2 regions of the Saccharomonospora sp. genome follow, and region 2 is predicted to be linked to the other one. Evidence: riboswitches for the same ligand, from Rfam matches in the RefSeq annotation. Region 2 holds a riboswitch; the other holds the start of a gene.
The links. Region 2 has a riboswitch for S-adenosylmethionine ahead of thrC (threonine synthase). Riboswitches for the same ligand answer to the same signal wherever they lie in the genome.

Region 1 (8,488 bases), on a different contig from region 2:
TCCAGTGACCGGGAACTTTCCACGGGCCTGCGGCTGGACGGCGTGGTCGCCCGGCCGGACGGCACCGCTCGCCAGGCGCTGCCCTCGGGAGCCGGAAGCGAGGTCACGGTGATCCCCAACAGCGGTGTCGCCGTGAACGGCAAGCAGTACCTGCACTACATGTCGGTGCGCCGCTGGGGACGGCCCGGCGTGTGGCGCACCAACTACGCGGGCATCGCCGTCTCGGACGACGGTGGGTACACGTGGGACAAGCCCCGGTATGCGCGCTGGTCGAACTGGTGGGGCCGGGACCGGTTCCAGCTCGGTGCGTTCGCGTCGACGGGCGGGCGGGTGTACCTACTGGGCACCACCAACGGACGCTACGGCGAGGCTTACCTCGCCAGGGCGGAACTGGCGGAGCTGCCCGAGACACGTGCGTTCGAGTACTGGACGGGGACCGGTTGGAGCCGTCATCAGGGTGCCGCCGCCGCGGTGTTGGACGGCCCGGTGGGGGAGATGTCGGTCGGCTTCCACACCGTGCTGGGCCGGTGGTTGCTGATGCACCTCGACGAGACGCGTCGCGGCATCGTCCTGCGCTCGGCGGAGCACCTCACGGGCCCGTGGACACCCGGCGAGGTGGTGGTGTCGGGCGACGAGTACCCGGCCGTGTACGGGGGGTTCCTGCACCCGTGGTCGCTCGACGGCCCCGACCTGTACTACCTGGTGTCGCAGTGGGGGCCGTACAACGTCTACCTCGCCCGTACCCGGCTGCTCCTCGACTGATGCGACACGGCTGTTCCCGGGCGTTCGGGCACGCCCCTTTCCGAGACGTCTTCCGCGAAGCCCGGTTCGTGGGTCACCTGGTCCGGTCGAGTTGTCCGCCCTCGTGGACGCGGCGTCGTCTGTCGTCCGGCCCGATGCGGAGCCTGAGCCTCCCTCGCGAGAAATTCACTGGGCCCGATCCGTAGGCTAAATACCCATGAGCACTCCTGTGTTGACCGCGGTGGCCTGGCCCTACGCCAACGGCCCCCGCCACATCGGCCACGTGTCCGGTTTCGGCGTCCCGTCCGACGTCTTCTCGCGTTACCAGCGAATGGCCGGCAACAAGGTGCTCATGGTGTCGGGTACGGATGAACACGGCACCCCGATCCAGGTCCAGGCGGAGAAGGAAGGCCTGACCCCGCAGCAGGCGGCCGACAAGTACACCCGTCAGATCACCGAGGACCTGCAGGGCCTCGGAATGTCGTACGACCTGTTCACCCGGACCAGTACCGGCAACCACGCCGAGGTGGTGCAGCAGATCTTCCTCGCACTGCACCGCAACGGCTACGTCATCCCCAAGACCACCACGGGCGCCATCAGCCCGTCCACGGGCCGCACGTTACCCGACCGCTACATCGAGGGCACCTGTCCCAACTGCGGCTACGACGGTGCTCGCGGCGACCAGTGCGACAACTGCGGCAACCAACTCGACGCCGCCGAGCTGCGTAACCCGCGTTCGCGCATCAACGGTGAGACACCGAAGTTCGTCGAGACCGAACATTTGTTCCTCGACCTGCCCGCGTTCACCGAGACGTTGGGAACGTGGCTGTCCACCAAGACCGACTGGCGCCCCAACGTCCTCAACTTCACCCGCAACCTCGTGGAGGACATGCGCCCCCGGCCCATCACCCGCGACCTCGACTGGGGCGTGAAGATCCCGCTCGACGGCTGGCGCGACCAGCCGATGAAGCGGTTCTACGTCTGGTTCGACGCGGTGATCGGGTACTTCTCCGCCAGCGTGGAGTGGGCCCGGCGTTCCGGTGACCCGGACGCGTGGCAGCAGTGGTGGAACAACCCCGACGCGCGCGGCTACTACTTCATGGGCAAGGACAACATCACCTTCCACGCCCAGATCTGGCCCGCCCTACTGCTCGGCCACAACGGCGCGGGCGACAAGGGCGGCGAACCGGGCCCGTACGGACAGCTGCGGCTGCCCGACGAGATCGTCTCCAGCGAGTTTCTCACCATGAGCGGCTCGAAGTTCTCCACCTCGCGCGGCACGGTGATCTACGTGCGTGACTTCCTGCGCGAGTTCGGCCCCGACACGCTGCGGTACTTCATCAGCGTGGCCGGGCCCGAGACCCAGGACGCCGACTTCACGTGGGACGAGTTCACCCGGCGCATCAACTTCGAGCTCGCCAACGAGTGGGGCAACCTCGTCAACCGGTCGATCTCGATGGCCCACAAGAACAACGGTGGCATCCCCCGGCCCGGCACGCCGACACAGGCCGACGAGGATCTCAAGGCACTGGCCAGGGCGGCGTTCGACACGGTGGGCGGGCACCTGAGCCGGTCCCGGTTCAAACTCGCCGCACAGGAGGCCATGCGCGTGGTCTCGGCGGCCAACAAGTACCTGTCGGACCAGCAGCCGTGGAAACTCAAGGACGACCTCGAGCGCAGGGACACGGTGCTGTACACGGCGTTGCAGGTGGTGTCCGACGCCAACACGTTGCTCACCCCGTTCCTGCCGCACGCGGCGCAGAAGGTGTATGAGGCGTTGGGGGGCACGGGTGTGTGGGCCGCTCAGCCGGAGGTCTCCGAGGTCGCCGACCTCGATCTGCCCGACCGGGTCAATCCGGTCATCACCGGGGACTACACGGTGGAGCAGGCGCGTTGGGGGTCCATCCCGGTCGAGGTGGGGCGTCCTTTGGAGAAGCCGACGCCGTTGTTCGCCAAACTTGACCCGAAGCTCGCCGAGACCGGGCCAGAATGGGCTCCGATTAACGTCGAAGCATGAGTCGTCAGGAACGCCCGCCGATACCGCAACCGCTGCCGGTACCGACGGTCGACGCGCACACCCATCTCGACGCCTGTGGGGCCACCACGCCCGATCTTGTAAGAGCCGCTCTCGGCCGAGCGGCCTCCGCGGGGATCGTCGCCGTCATCACCGTGGCCGACGACCTGGACTCGGCGCGGTGGGTGGCCGACGCGGCCACGTGGGACGAACGGTTGTACGGGGCCGTGGCGCTGCACCCCACGCGCACGGAGGGGTTCGGCGAGACGGAGCGTTCGGAGCTGGAGCGTCTCGCCGCGGCCGACCGCGTGGTCGCCGTCGGCGAGACGGGGCTGGACTACTACTGGGACTACGCGAGCCCCAAGGCGCAGCAGGAAGCGTTCCGCTGGCATATCGACCTCGCCAAACGCGTGGGCAAACCGCTCATGATCCACAACCGGGAGGCCCACGACGACGTGCTCGCGACTCTGGACGCCGAGGGCGCGCCGGAAACGGTGATGTTCCACTGTTTTTCCGGGGACGCCGACGTGGCGCGGCGGTGTATCGACGCGGGCTACCTGTTGTCGTTCGCGGGCACGGTGACGTTCCGTAACGCGCGTGCGCTTCAGGAGGCGGCGCGGCTGGTGCCGGACGAACAGTTACTGGTCGAGACCGACGCGCCGTTTCTCACCCCGCACCCCTTCCGCGGCAGGCCGAACGAGCCCTACTGCGCCGCCTACACGGTCGAGGGACTCGCCGAGCTGCGAGGACAGTCGGTGGAGGCCGTGGCGGAGGCGGCCCGGCGCAACGCGGAACGCGTTTTTCGCCTGCGTGTCACGGAAAACGACGGTGTCGGATCGTCGCCGGAGAGCTCGTGAGGAAAATCACGAGACGACGGGGGGTGTTTGCGCAACCCCTTGGCACTCGTTATGGTCCCGTGACCGTGCTGGGTGGTGGTCCGACATCGATCATCACCCGCCTGGCCCACAGTCACGTCGGTGTACGTCGGGGAGAGCGTCCTGCGGGGCGCATGAGGGCGGCGCTGACTGCGGGAGTCGGTGTACTTACGTGAAGGGATCGACCCTGTGACTGGTAGAGACGGGCAGACGGGTGCCTCCACGGGCTTGCTCGACAGGTCGAGCGAGGCCGACGAACTCGATTTCTCGCCCGAGCCGGAAGTCACACCCCACGACGTGCTGACGGCACTCGGCCCCGACGCCGAAGCCCTCATGGAGCAGGCCGACGTCGACGTCGACGAGCTGATTCGGCTGATCAACGCCGAGACGATGATGCTCCCGCCGATCGCGGCGAGCATCGAGACGTCCCCGGAGGCGGACGGCGGGCAGTCGCAGGCCGACCAGGACGAGGACGGCTTCGTCGGCGCGGTCAAGACGTGGAAGAAGCGTTTCCTGCGGGGCACCGTCCTCGCGGTCATGATCACCCTCACCGGTGGCGGTGCCGCGGCGCTCGCGATGAACAAGAGCGTCACCGTCGACGTCGACGGTGAGCGGCAGACCGTGCGCAGCTACGGCGACACGGTGGGCGAGGTGCTGGAGGACGCCGGCATCGACGTCGGCGCCCACGACGCCCTGTCCCCGTCCCCGCAAGCGCCGGTCGGTGACGGTGGGGTCATCAAGTTGGAGCGTGGCCGCCAGCTCACCGTCGTGGTGGACGGCGAGGCCCGCGAGTCGTGGGTGCGCGCCACCACCGTGCGCGAGGCGTTGGCGCAGCTCGACCTCGACCACCTCAACACCGGCGGCACGTGGTTCTCTGCGCCGCTGTCCGGCGAGGTCCCCCTGGACGGCATGCGCCTGGAGGTCAAGACCGAGAAGGCCGTCACCCTCTACGACGGTGGCGAGAAACCCCGCGAGATCACCACCAACGCCGTCACCGCCCAAGAACTGCTCAACGAGCTGAACCTCGATCTGGGCGAGCAGGACAAGATCGAAGAGGGCGCGGACTTCAAACTCACCGACGGCGCCGAAGTGCACATCAGTCGCACCGGTGTGTCGGTGGTGAACAAGACCGAGACGATCGAGCCCGAGGTCCGGACCATCGAGGACGACTCCCTGGAGCAGGGCAAGGAGATCGTCGAGGACGAGGGCACACCGGGCGAGAAGGTCGTCACCTACCGGGTGACGAAGAAGAACGGCGAGATCGTGCACAGTGAGGAACTGTCCACCGAGATCGTCAAAGAGGCGAAGGACAAGGTCGTTCGCGTCGGCACCAAGAAGCCCGCGGTTCCGCCCGTCGCTGACGGGGCGGTGTGGGATGCGCTCGCCCAGTGCGAATCCGGCGGGAACTGGTCCATCAACACGGGCAACGGCTACTACGGCGGTCTGCAGTTCAACAAGCAGACCTGGGACGCCTACGGCGGTTCCCAGTACGCGGCCTACCCGCACGAGGCCACGCGTGAGCAGCAGATCGCGATCGCGACCAAGCTGCGGGACGCCCGGGGCGACTACGGCGCTTGGCCCGCCTGCTCGGCGCAGCTCGGCCTGTAGAGGCAACGCCCGTCGTCCTGTGCTCGGAGAAGGTCTTTAGGCTGGTCCGGTGACCGACACACCGGGGCTGCTGGGAGCCGCTGAGATTCGCCGGTTGGCTGCGGCGCTGGGTTTGCGACCGACGAAGAAACTCGGCCAGAACTTCGTGCACGACGCCAACACGGTGCGCCGCATCGTGGGCCTGGCGGGGGTCGACCCGGGCGAGGTGGTCGTCGAAGTCGGGCCCGGACTCGGCTCCCTCACACTCGGCCTCCTCCATGCCGGTGCGCACGTGGTGGCGGTGGAGATCGATCCCGTGCTGGCCGCTCGGCTACCCGACACCGTCGCCGAGCACGCGCCCGGCGCCGTCGAGCGGCTCACCGTCGTCGAACGGGACGCGTTGCGGTTGCGTGCGGACGAGCTGCCGACCCCGCCGACGGCGTTGGTGGCCAACCTGCCGTACAACGTGGCGGTGCCCGTGGTGCTGCATCTGCTCGCCGAGTTGCCGTCGCTGCGGCACGCCCTCGTGATGGTCCAGACCGAGGTGGCCGACCGGATGGCGGCGCGGCCCGGCAGCCGGGTCTACGGCGTGCCCAGCGTGAAGCTCGCGTGGTACGGACATGCCCGCAAGGTCGCCTCGGTGCCGCGGTCGGTGTTCTGGCCCGTCCCCAACGTCGATTCCTCCCTGGTGGAGTTCGAACGCTCCACACCGCCCCCGGACGCCGACCGCGACACGGTATTCGCGCTCATCGACGCGGCGTTCGCGCAGCGGCGCAAAACCCTGCGCGCGGCGCTGACATCGTGGGCGGGCTCGGCCGACCGCGCGGCCGACCTGCTGTCTGACGCCGGGGTGGACCCCACCACGCGAGGGGAACGGTTGACCGTCGAACAGTTCGCCGCCATCGCCCGCGCTGCGGCGACAGTGTGATCTCGCCCCAACAGGCTTGTCAACGACCTGTTCGGTCGGGTGTACTCTGGGGGTATCCATCCCGAGCGACTGAGAGACCTGGCTCTACGACGTCGCAGCAACCGCCCACTGTCATCGAGTGGGGGCAGGTGCTAACGCCAGGATCGATGGAGGAACTGTGTATCGCTCTCGATTGCTGACGCAGCGCCGAGTCATCGACCAGGGCCGCCGTACGGCGTCGGCGTGTTGTAGCCACATCGTTTCCGGCTGAAGAAGTCGCTTTCGAGTCACGTCGATCCACTGTCGTTGTTTCTTCGACGTCCGCGCTGGACGTCTGCTTTGAGCTGCCCTGGAGCCGTGGTGATCACTGTCGAGAACGTCAGCAAATCCTTTCCCGGCACGACCGCGCCCGTCGTGGCGCTGCGGAACGCCACTCTTTCCGTGAGCGCGGGTTCGTTGTACGGCATCGTCGGTCCGGCGCGCGCGGGGAAGACGACTCTGGCCCGTTGCGTCGCGCTTCGGGAACGTCCCGACCAGGGCGTGGTGCGTTACGACGGCATGGACATCAGCAAGCTGACGGGCCGCAGGTTGTGGGGTGCGCAGCGCCAGGTGGCGGTGGTGGACCCCGGGTTGCGGCCGGAACGCACCGTCGCGGGTAACGTCGCCGCCCCGTTGGAACGCATGGGCGTGGAGCCCGCGCAGCGTAAGCAGCGCGTGGGCACTCTGCTCGACGTCATCGGGCTGTCTCGGTCGGGTGCGCGCCTGCCGTCCGAACTGTCGCCCGGCCAGCAACGCCGGGTGGCCGTCGCGAGGGCGTTGGCGGTGTCGCCGTCGGTGTTGTTCGCCGACGACCCCACCGACGGGGTGAACGGTGAGGAGTCGGCGGCGGTGCTGTCCGTCCTCGACCGGGCCAGGGCGGAGCTGGGCGCGACCGTGGTCCTCACCACACGCGACGCCGACGTCGCCCGCCGGGTCTGCGACGAGGTGGCGCTGCTGGATCGCGGCACGGTGGTCGAATCGGGCACCCTGCTGGGGCTGTTGGGTAAGCCGGGAAGCCAGCTCGCCGAGGCGATGTTGCCACCGATCAACACGTCCCGCGCTCACTTCGGGGCCTACGACCGCACCGTGGATGTCGTCCTCATCGGGTTCGCCGCCGTGGGCGCCCTGCTGCCCGAGGCCTCGGCCCGGTTCGACGTCGACTTCACCACCATCGGCGGAGGACTGACCAGGTTGGGGGACACGCCCGTGGCGCGGTTCCGGCTCGGTGTGGAGGGCCAGCGCGCCGACGCCGCGCTCGCCTGGATCGCGGAGCGGGGCGCGCACGTCAGCACCCCCATGTTCGGTCTGCGCAACGTCGCGGCCTGAGTCACGGTCCGAGCCACGGCCTGAGCGCGGCTTAAGTCGCCGCCTCGGCTGGGTACGTCCGGGCGGCCAAGTAGGCTGGAACCCGTGCTTGCCGCCGTACCGCCGCCCGTGACCGTGCGGGCGCCGTCGAAGATCAACTTGCATTTGTCCGTCGGTGACGTGCGGGATGACGGCTACCACGAGTTGACGACGGTGTTCCAGGCGCTGTCACTAACCGACGAGGTGACCGCGCTGGTGAGCGAGGCAGCCGGCGTCGAGGTGTCCGGTGAGGGCGCCCGACTGGTGCCGACGAACGAGGACAACCTCGCCGTGCGGGCCGTGCGCGCGCTGGCCGAGTACGCCGGTCGGCCCGAGGAGGCCGACCGGGTGCGCTTGGTGATCCGCAAAGGCATTCCCGTGGCCGGAGGCATGGCGGGAGGCAGCGCCGACGCCGCCGCCGCGCTCCTGGCGTGTTCGACTCTGTGGGGGCTGGAACTGCACCGGGACGAACTCGCCGAAGTGGCCGCCACGCTCGGTAGTGACGTGCCGTTCGCCCTCTACGGCGGCACGGCGTTGGGCACCGGACGAGGGGAACAGCTCGTACCCGTGCTGTCGCGACACACCTTCCACTGGGTGTTGGCGTTCGACCAGCGTGGCCTGTCCACGCCGAAGGTGTACGGCGAACTCGACCGGCTGCGCGAGGCGGGTGATCCGCCCAGGGTCGGCCCGCCCGAAGCGTTGTTGGAGGCACTCGCGTCCGGGGACCCGCATCGACTCGCGCCGCTGCTCGGCAACGACCTTCAGGCGGCGGCGGTGTCGTTGCGGCCGGGTCTGCGCCGCACACTGCGCGCCGGGGTCACGGCGGGTGCGCTCGCGGGCGTGGTGTCGGGTTCCGGCCCGACGTGTGCGTTCCTGTGCTCCGATGGCGACTCGGCGTTGAAAGTGGCCGCCGAGCTGGCGGGCGCGGGTGTGTGCCGCACGGTTCGGGTCGCACACGGCCCGGTGCCAGGCGCACGTGTG
Region 2 (8,488 bases):
TCCACCCGGTCTTCCGACAGGTAGTCCATCCCCAGCAACTGACCGCGTTTGCCCTGGCAGAGCTCCATGATGGCGCCGATGAACTCCGAGGGCGCGATCACGGTCACCTTGCTGACCGGCTCGCGTACCTCGTCGATCTTGCCGTCGGTGGGCCAGTCCGTCGGGTTGGTGACGATGTGTTCGGTGCCGTCCTCCATGAACACCTGGTACACCACGTTCGGAGCCGTGGCGATCAGGTCGAGGCCGAACTCGCGCTCCAACCTGGCCCGGGTGATCTCCAAGTGCAGCAGCCCGAGGAACCCGCACCGGAAACCGAAACCCAACGCCGCGGACGTCTCGGGCTCGTAACTGAGGGCGGCGTCGTTGAGCCGCAACTTGTCCAGCGCGTCACGCAGAACGGGGTAGTCGGAGCCGTCCACCGGATACAGGCCCGAGAAAACCATGGGCACCGGCTCGCGGTAACCCGCGAGAGGTTCCTCGGCGCCCTTGCGGTCGAGGGTCACGGTGTCGCCTACCTTGGACTGCCGGACGTCCTTCACCCCGGTGATGAGGTATCCCACCTCACCCACCCCGAGACCGGCACACGACTTCGGTTCCGGGGAGATGATGCCGACGTCCAACAGCTCGTGCGTGGCGTTCGTGGACATCATCCTGATGCGTTCCCGCGGCGTGATCTTGCCGTCCACGACCCTGATGTAGGTGACGACACCGCGGTAGGTGTCGTACACCGAGTCGAAGATCAACGCCCTCGGAGGCGCGTCCGGGTCACCCTCCGGAGGCGGCACCTGCGTCACCACCTGGTCCAGCAGCTCCTGCACGCCCTCCCCGGTCTTCGCCGAGACCCGCAGCACGTCCCCGGGGTCGCACCCGATGATGTTGGCGAGCTCGGCGGCGTACTTCTCGGGCTCGGCGGCGGGAAGGTCAATCTTGTTGAGGACCGGGATGATGTGCAGGTCCTTGTCGAGAGCGAGATAGAGGTTCGCCAACGTCTGCGCCTCGATGCCCTGCGCCGCATCCACCAGCAGGATGGCGCCCTCGCAGGCCTCCAGCGCACGCGAGACCTCGTAGGTGAAGTCGACGTGCCCCGGCGTGTCGATCAGGTGCAGCACATGGTCCTGGCCCTCGTACCGCCACGGCAGGCGCACGTTCTGCGCCTTGATGGTGATGCCCCGCTCCCGCTCCAGGTCCATGCGGTCGAGGTACTGGTCACGCATCGTCCGTTCCTCAACCACACCGGTGAGCTGCAGCATCCGGTCGGCCAGGGTGGACTTGCCGTGGTCGATGTGGGCGATGATGCAGAAGTTACGGATGAACTCCGGCGGTGTGAACGTGGTGTCGGCTGACGGGCGTGGCTGTGTCACTCAGATACCTCGGATCACTCGCGGCTGGTGAAGTCCATGTTCCCATGGTGCCCCACAGGGGAATTCCGGGGTGATCCCCGATGCAAGGTCGCGACTTTCGTGCTGACCTCGAACTATGAGTTCTCTCGGACAGGCACTCGATCGCGCTTTCGGCCGCCCCCGAGGCCCACTGGGCAGGCTGGGCGGCATAGCGATGGCCCGTGGTAACGCCGCCACCGAACGACACGTCGTGTCGGTGGCCAAGCCCGGCCCGGAGGAGACGGTACTCGTCGTCGGTCCGGGACCGGGTGTCGGACTCGAGGCCGCCGCCGAGAGAGCACGGCTGGTGATCGGCATCGACCCGTCACGCGAGATGCTCGACCTGTGTCGGAAGCGCTGCGCCGACGCGATCCGGTCGGGGAACGTGCTGCTGCGGCACGCGACCGCCGCCCGGACCGGACTGAACGCCGAGACCGCCGACGTCGTGCTGAGCGTCAACAACGTACACCTGTGGGAGGACCGGGCCGCCGCTTTCGCCGAGCTGTACCGCGTGCTGCGCCCCGGCGGGCGGATCGTGCTCTCCGCACACGAAAAGTGGCTGTCGGTGTCCCGCCACGCTCTCGCGGCCGAGACCGAGGACGCGGGATTCACCGACACCCAGACGTGGACATGGCAACCACCCGGCCCACTCGCCGCCCGAGCGGCGCAACTGCGGGCTTGGCGTCCGAGCTGAGCGGGCTACCCGCCCTCTACCTATCCGGGTGGTCCCGGATGTCGACCCGCAAGGGATGGTCGGCCGGGATCTCCACGAGCACGATGCGAGTGCCATCGGGGTCGGACAGCCACGCCTCGTTGAGACCCCACGGCTCCCGCCGTGGCTCGCGATCGAATTCGACGCCCTTCCCCTCCAACTCCGCGACGACCGCGGGCAGGTCCCTCACCTGAAGCCACAACGACACGTCCCGCGTGCGCCCTTCCTCGCCCCGGCCCACGACCTCCAAAAAGCCACCGCCGAGGAAGAACACGGTTCCGCCGGGGAACTCGCGGTAAATCGCCAGCCCGAGGATGTCCCGATAGAAGGCCGTGGTCACCTCAGGATCTTTCGGATTCAGCAGGATGCGACTGCTCAGCACGTCCATGACCTCAACCGTCTCACGATGCGGGCCGGGGGTGCGACATTCACGACCTTCGAGCGTTGCTAGGCTGGTCAATCGTTGTCGTGCGGCATTCCGCAGGGGAGGAAACCCGCACCAGCCACGGTTCGGGGCCGTACGAGCGCGGCAACGACGTAACCGCCGATAAGAAGAAGGAACGCGTACATGGCCAACATCAAGTCCCAGATCAAGCGCATCAAGACCAACGAGAAGCGGCGCCAGCGCAACCAGTCGGTGAAGTCGGCGGTGAAGACCGCGATCCGCAAGTTCCGCCAGGCCGCCGACGCCGGCGACAAGGCCAAGGCCGTGGAACTGCAGCGCGAAGCCGCCCGCAAGCTCGACAAGGCCGCGAGCAAGGGCGTGATCCACAAGAATCAGGCCGCGAACAAGAAGTCCGCGATGGCCCAGCGCGTCAACGCGCTCTGAATCGCCGCGGACGACAACGCCGCCGCAAAAACGCCGAAGGTCCCGGAAACGACAAGGTCGCCGGGACCTTCAGTGTTCTCGCCTGTTCTCGCCTGTTTTCGACTATTTTCGCCTGCTTCCGGCCGTTCCCCGGCTGTTTCCCGACCTGTCTTTACGACCGTTTCCGACCTGCCCGACTTCTCTGCGCGCTCAACGCCGATCGCGGGCGGAGACGATGTCGAGCACCGCACGTTCGAGTGCGTACTCCGGGTCCGCCGCCGCGCCCTTGACCTCGGCGTTCACCTTGGCGACGACCCGCATGGCCTCGGCGAGGCCCCCGGAACTCCAACCACGGGACTGACTCTGCGCCTTGCGGATCTTCCACGGCGGCATGCCCAGCTCCCCCGCCATGTGGTTGGGGTTACCACGGCCGGCCGCCGACACCCGGGCGATCGTGCGCACCGCGTCGGCCAGGGCGTCGGCGATCAACACGTGGGCGACCCCGATCTGCTGCGCCCACCGCAGTGATTCCAACGCGGCCGCACGATCCCCGGCCACAGCCTTCTCCGCGACCTGGAAACCGGTCACGTCGGCACGGCCCCGGTGGTAACGACGTACCGCCTCTTCGTCGACCGAACCGCCCGAATCGGCTACCAGCTGAGCCGCTGCCGACGCCAGCTCTCGCAGGTCGGTGCCCACCGCGTCGATGAGGGCCACCACAGCCGGCGCGTCGATACGCCCGCCCGCTCGGCGTACCTCGTTGCGGACGAACGCCTCCCGCTCGGCGGCTTTGGTGATCTTGGGGCATTCCGTGACCACCGCACCGGCTTTACGCAACGCCGAAGGCAACGATTTCGCGGCCTTGCTGCGCCCTCCCCCACTGTGCACGACCACGAGCACGATGCCGTCCGCCGGAGCGGCGACATAGGACAGCACGGCGTCGGCGTTCTCCTGGGAGATCTCCTGCGCTGCGTCGAGCACGATGACACGCCCCTCGCTGAACAGCGACGGGCTGACCAACTCGGCGAACTGCGCCGGAGTGAGATCGCTCACGCGCACCCGGGTCGCGTCCGTCGTAGGGTCTGCCAGGCGCGCGGTGTCGAAGGCCTCGCGAACAGCCCGTTCGACGAGCAATTCCTCCTCGCCGAGAACGAGATGCAACGGCGGTGGTGTGGTGGTTGGACCGGTCACGTCTCGATCCTGCCACGGCCGACTTCGCCCGCACGGTGGTGGCGCATCCCGATATCCCTGCCGTAGGCTGCCACTCGACGTCGCGGTGACCGCCACGTCACACAATCGAATAGCTCATCCAGAGGGGCAGAGGGACCGGCCCGTTGAAGCCCCGGCAACCGGCGTCAGCCTGTCATCTCGAATCCTGCGAGATAGCTGACGGCATCGGTGCCAATTCCGCCCCGCGTCAGCGGGACAGATGAGGAAGGACCTCGCGATGACCGTAGTGGCAGCCACACACTCCGACCGCGCCGTCGATCTCGGCCCCGCCGTTGAGCTGGTGTCGAAGGAAGAGGGCCACCGTCAACCCCTGGCTCCCGAGTTCGTCTCTCCGCACGACTTCTCGCCTCTGGAGGTCGCCTATGACTTCGGGCGGGTCCGTAGGGAGGAGATCGAGTCCGGGCCTCGCAACATCTGGCGGTACAAGAAGCTGCTGCCCGTCCCGTCCGATGTCGAGAAGATTCCCAACACCGAGCCCGGCTTCACGCGACTGGTGCGTGCCGATCGGCTGGCGAAGGCACTCGGGGTGCGCCGACTGTGGGTGAAGGACGACACCGGGAACCCGACGCACTCGTTCAAGGACCGGGTGGTCGCTGTCGCGCTGGCCGCTGCGCACGAGTTCGGTTTCGACACGCTCGCGTGCCCCTCGACGGGAAATCTCGCCAACGCCGTCGCCGCTGCCGCGGCCAGGGCGGGGTGGCGTTCGGTCGTGCTCGTCCCGTCTTCGTTGGAGCGGGCGAAGATACTGACGACCGCCGTGTACGACGGTGCGTTGGTCGCCGTGGACGGCAACTACGACGACGTCAATCGGTTGGCCACCGAGCTCTCCGCCGAGCACGAGACATGGGCGTTCGTCAACGTCAACGTGCGTCCCTACTACTCGGAGGGGTCGAAGACCCTCGCTTTCGAGGTCGCCGAGCAACTCGGCTGGCGGCTGCCCGAACAGATCGTCGTCCCCATCGCCTCCGGTTCCCAACTGACCAAGGTGGACAAGGGTTTTCGGGAACTGGGTGAACTCGGTCTGGTCGACCCGAGCCGGTACCGTGTGTTCGGCGCGCAGGCCACCGGATGTTCGCCCGTGTCCACGGCTTTCCGCGAGGGTCACGATGTGGTGCAGCCGGTGCGACCCGACACCATCGCCCGTTCGCTGGCGATCGGCAACCCCGCCGACGGGCCTTATGTGCTCGACACCGTGCGGCGCACCGGTGGTGCGATCGAGGACGTCACCGACGACGAAGTGGTGGAAGGAATCCGGCTGCTGGCGCGAACGGAGGGCATCTTCACCGAAACGGCCGGTGGAGTCACCGTGGCGACGGCGAAGAAACTCGTCGACACCGGCAAGCTCGATCCCGATGCCGAGACCGTCCTACTGATCACCGGGGACGGTTTGAAGACGCTCGACGCGCTCGGTGATCACGTCGGCCCCAAGGCAACGGTTCCACCGTCGGTGGAGGCCGTGCAAGCCGCACTGGACGCCTGAACCGCCGCCGTATCGAGGGTCCTCTTCGGACAACCGCGGGTTCGTCGTCGTGCAGCACCACGGCGGTGTCACCGCCCGTGTCGGTCCTGGCTACCAACGATCCCAGCCCACGAAGCACCCGGTGTGTCTCGGGGCTGGGGTGGCCGTAGGTGTTGTCCGCCCCGACACTGGTGATCGCGATCCTCGGTGACACCGCCTTCAGAAACATCGCGAGTGTGTACCGGCTGCCGTGATGGGGGACCTTGAGGATGTCGGCACGTAGGTCCGTGCCCATGGCGAGAAGTTCCGCTTGGGCTGCCAGCTCCACGTCACCGGTGAGCAGGATGCGTCCCGCCGGTGTGGTGGCTCGGAGCACGAGCGACGTGTTGTTGATCGTGGTGCCGTCGGTGTCTTCGGCGTCTTCGGCGTCTTCGGCGGCGACGTTCTCCTCCGTCGCAGGGGCGAGTACGTCGATCCGCAGCTCGTGCCATGCCAGCCGGTCCCCCGCGTTCAGCCGGACCAGCGGGACTCGGCGGTCGGTCGTGAGGTCCACGACTTCCCGCCACGCCCAGTGCGGTGCGCGTCCCGGCCCCACGGCCACCCCTCCGACGGCACGTCCCTCGAAGACCGCGGACAAGCCTCCCACGTGGTCCGCATGCAGGTGAGTCAGCACCACCAGCGGCACCCGTTCCACCCCGAGCCGGTCCAGACAGCGGTCGAGAGCGGCGGGGTCCGGTCCGGTGTCGACGACGACGGCTCGGGCGGGCTCCCCTGTGGCCAGGACGAGTCCGTCGCCCTGCCCGACGTCACACGCCACCAACACCCAGTCGTCCGGAGGCCATGCGGGTGCGAGCACCCGGGTCGGAACCAGGAACAGCACCGTGCCGACCGCCACCAGCGCCACCGCCAGGGGGATCCAACGAAACCGCAGGCCGCACAACAGCACCGCCACTACGAGCATGGCGAGTGCACCACCCCACCATCCGGATGGCCATGGGATCACCGCGCCGGGCACCGAAGCGGCGTGACGCGCGACGAGGATCAGCCAACTGACCGCCGGGCCCACTACGTACACCACGATCTCCGCCGCGCCGGGCCACAACGGAGCGAGAGCGGTGGCGGCTGTTCCGAGAACGGTTATCGGGGCAACGACGGGAGCGGCCGCGAGGTTCGCGGCCACGGATACCAAGCTCACTTCGCCGACCATTCCCGCGATGACCGGGGCCGTCGCGAAGAACGCGACGGTGGGCACGGCCAGCGCGTCGGCGACTCCGCCGGGAACTCCGCGCCGCTCCAATGCTCGCGACCACAGCGGAGCGAGCAGCACCAGTCCGGCCGTCGCCACGACCGACAGCGTGAAGCCCATGCTGACGGCCATTTCGGGGTCGTACAGTACGAGCACGCACACTGCGGCCGCGAGGGCCGGAAGCGCCGACCCTCGTCGTCCCAGGAGGAGCGCGAGCAGCCCCACAGCACCCATCACACCTGCCCGCAACACGCTCGGCTCGTAGCCCACGAGGACGACGAAACCGAGCAGCGCCGCACCCGCCAGTGTCGCCGACAGTCGAGGACCGCACCGTAGTCCGCGGGCAAGTAGGAGCACCGCACCGCATAGAATGGCCACATTGGACCCAGAGACTGCGGTCAAGTGGGACATACCCGCGTCGAGGAACTCCTGCTCCACCCGTTCCGACAGTTCACCGGTGTCTCCGACCACCAGCCCGGGCAGTAATCCCGCCGGCTCCTCCGACAACACGGCACAGACGGCGCGCAGTGTCGAACGCAACGACTCGGACACGCGTTGCCACCACGGTGCGGTGCCCTCCACCTCGGGTGGCCCACGCACGAAGCCGACCGCCACCGTCATCTGGTGTGGCCGAGCAGGCGCTAGCTCTGCTCGCACCGTCACCCGCTGGCCCACCAGTACATCGCCCCACGTCGCTGCCGGAGCGATGAGCAGCACCCGGCCCTGCGAGTCGATTCGCTCGCCGTCCACCACCGCCGTGACGGTATCCACCGGCACGAGCACCGACCGCATTCCCCCCGGACGCCCCGCGTATCCGTCGGCATGCACCGAGTGTGGTCGTTGAGTCACCACCGCCGACAACCCCACCTCCCCGCCCACGAGGGCGATCTCGCGGAGTTCGGCGTGCTCCGCGTCGTACAACCGGGCGCTCACAGGCCATGCGGTCAACAGTCCGCACAGGAGGAGAGCACCCGCTGCGGGCAACCAACGACGGTGTTCGCGGTCTTGAGAACGGGATGCTCGTCGCGCCAACACGACCGCGACCGAACCGCCGATGAGCCCGCACACCGCGCTCGCCCACCACCCCCACAGGAGCCCGAGGATCGCGCCCACCCACACCGTGACCGCGGCCGGAACCAGTCGCCAGTCATGCGTCGTCGCGTCCTTTCGAGCACCGATCTCCGCGGCTCTGATCACCACCTCGGTCCACCGTCATCCGACCGACACCCGGTCGCGTAGGCGCGCGAACCGTTTGTCACCGATACCGTCGATCTCCCGAAGTTGGTTCACCGCCGTGAACCTTCCGTGGCGTTCCCGCCACTCGAGGATGCGGGCTGCCGTGGCCTCACCCACCCCGGGCAGAGTCTCCAGCAACTGCCGATCCGCTGTGTTCAGATCCACTTTGGCATCCGATGTGGACGGACTTGCGGGTTCAGCCCCGGCCGGAGGGCGTTCCGCTCCCGGTGGTGGGGTGACACCGACGTAGATCTGCTCACCGTCGGACACGCGGCGCGCCAGGTTGACCGTCAGCAGGTCGTCGTCGCTGCCGGCTCCACCGGCCATCTCGATGACATCGGCGACCCGGGCCCCGGGCCGCACGGTGATCAGTCCGGGTTCGGCCACCGTGCCCACCACACTGACGACGAGCGAGGTG

Region 1: it holds a riboswitch for S-adenosylmethionine, as region 2 does, so the genes downstream of both, M7H19_RS00765 (ATP-binding cassette domain-containing protein) here and thrC (threonine synthase) in region 2, are expected to answer to the same signal.

Annotation. Positions count from the first base shown of each region.
Region 1 covers NZ_DAHVQP010000011.1:10,144-18,631, reverse strand. The annotation lists gene M7H19_RS00790 (DUF4185 domain-containing protein) at 1-762, shown strand, start outside; gene metG (methionine--tRNA ligase) at 959-2,758, shown strand; gene M7H19_RS00780 (TatD family hydrolase) at 2,755-3,612, shown strand; gene M7H19_RS00775 (resuscitation-promoting factor) at 3,820-5,238, shown strand; gene rsmA (16S rRNA (adenine(1518)-N(6)/adenine(1519)-N(6))-dimethyltransferase RsmA) at 5,288-6,145, shown strand; SAM riboswitch class I at 6,199-6,298, shown strand; gene M7H19_RS00765 (ATP-binding cassette domain-containing protein) at 6,485-7,489, shown strand; gene M7H19_RS00760 (4-(cytidine 5'-diphospho)-2-C-methyl-D-erythritol kinase) at 7,574-8,488, shown strand, end outside.
Region 2 covers NZ_DAHVQP010000025.1:7,407-15,894, reverse strand. The annotation lists gene lepA (translation elongation factor 4) at 1-1,361, opposite strand, end outside; gene M7H19_RS02320 (class I SAM-dependent methyltransferase) at 1,477-2,073, shown strand; gene M7H19_RS02315 (VOC family protein) at 2,090-2,479, opposite strand; gene rpsT (30S ribosomal protein S20) at 2,660-2,920, shown strand; gene holA (DNA polymerase III subunit delta) at 3,110-4,090, opposite strand; SAM riboswitch class I at 4,202-4,335, shown strand; gene thrC (threonine synthase) at 4,347-5,609, shown strand; gene M7H19_RS02295 (ComEC/Rec2 family competence protein) at 5,503-8,034, opposite strand; gene M7H19_RS02290 (ComEA family DNA-binding protein) at 8,047-8,488, opposite strand, start outside.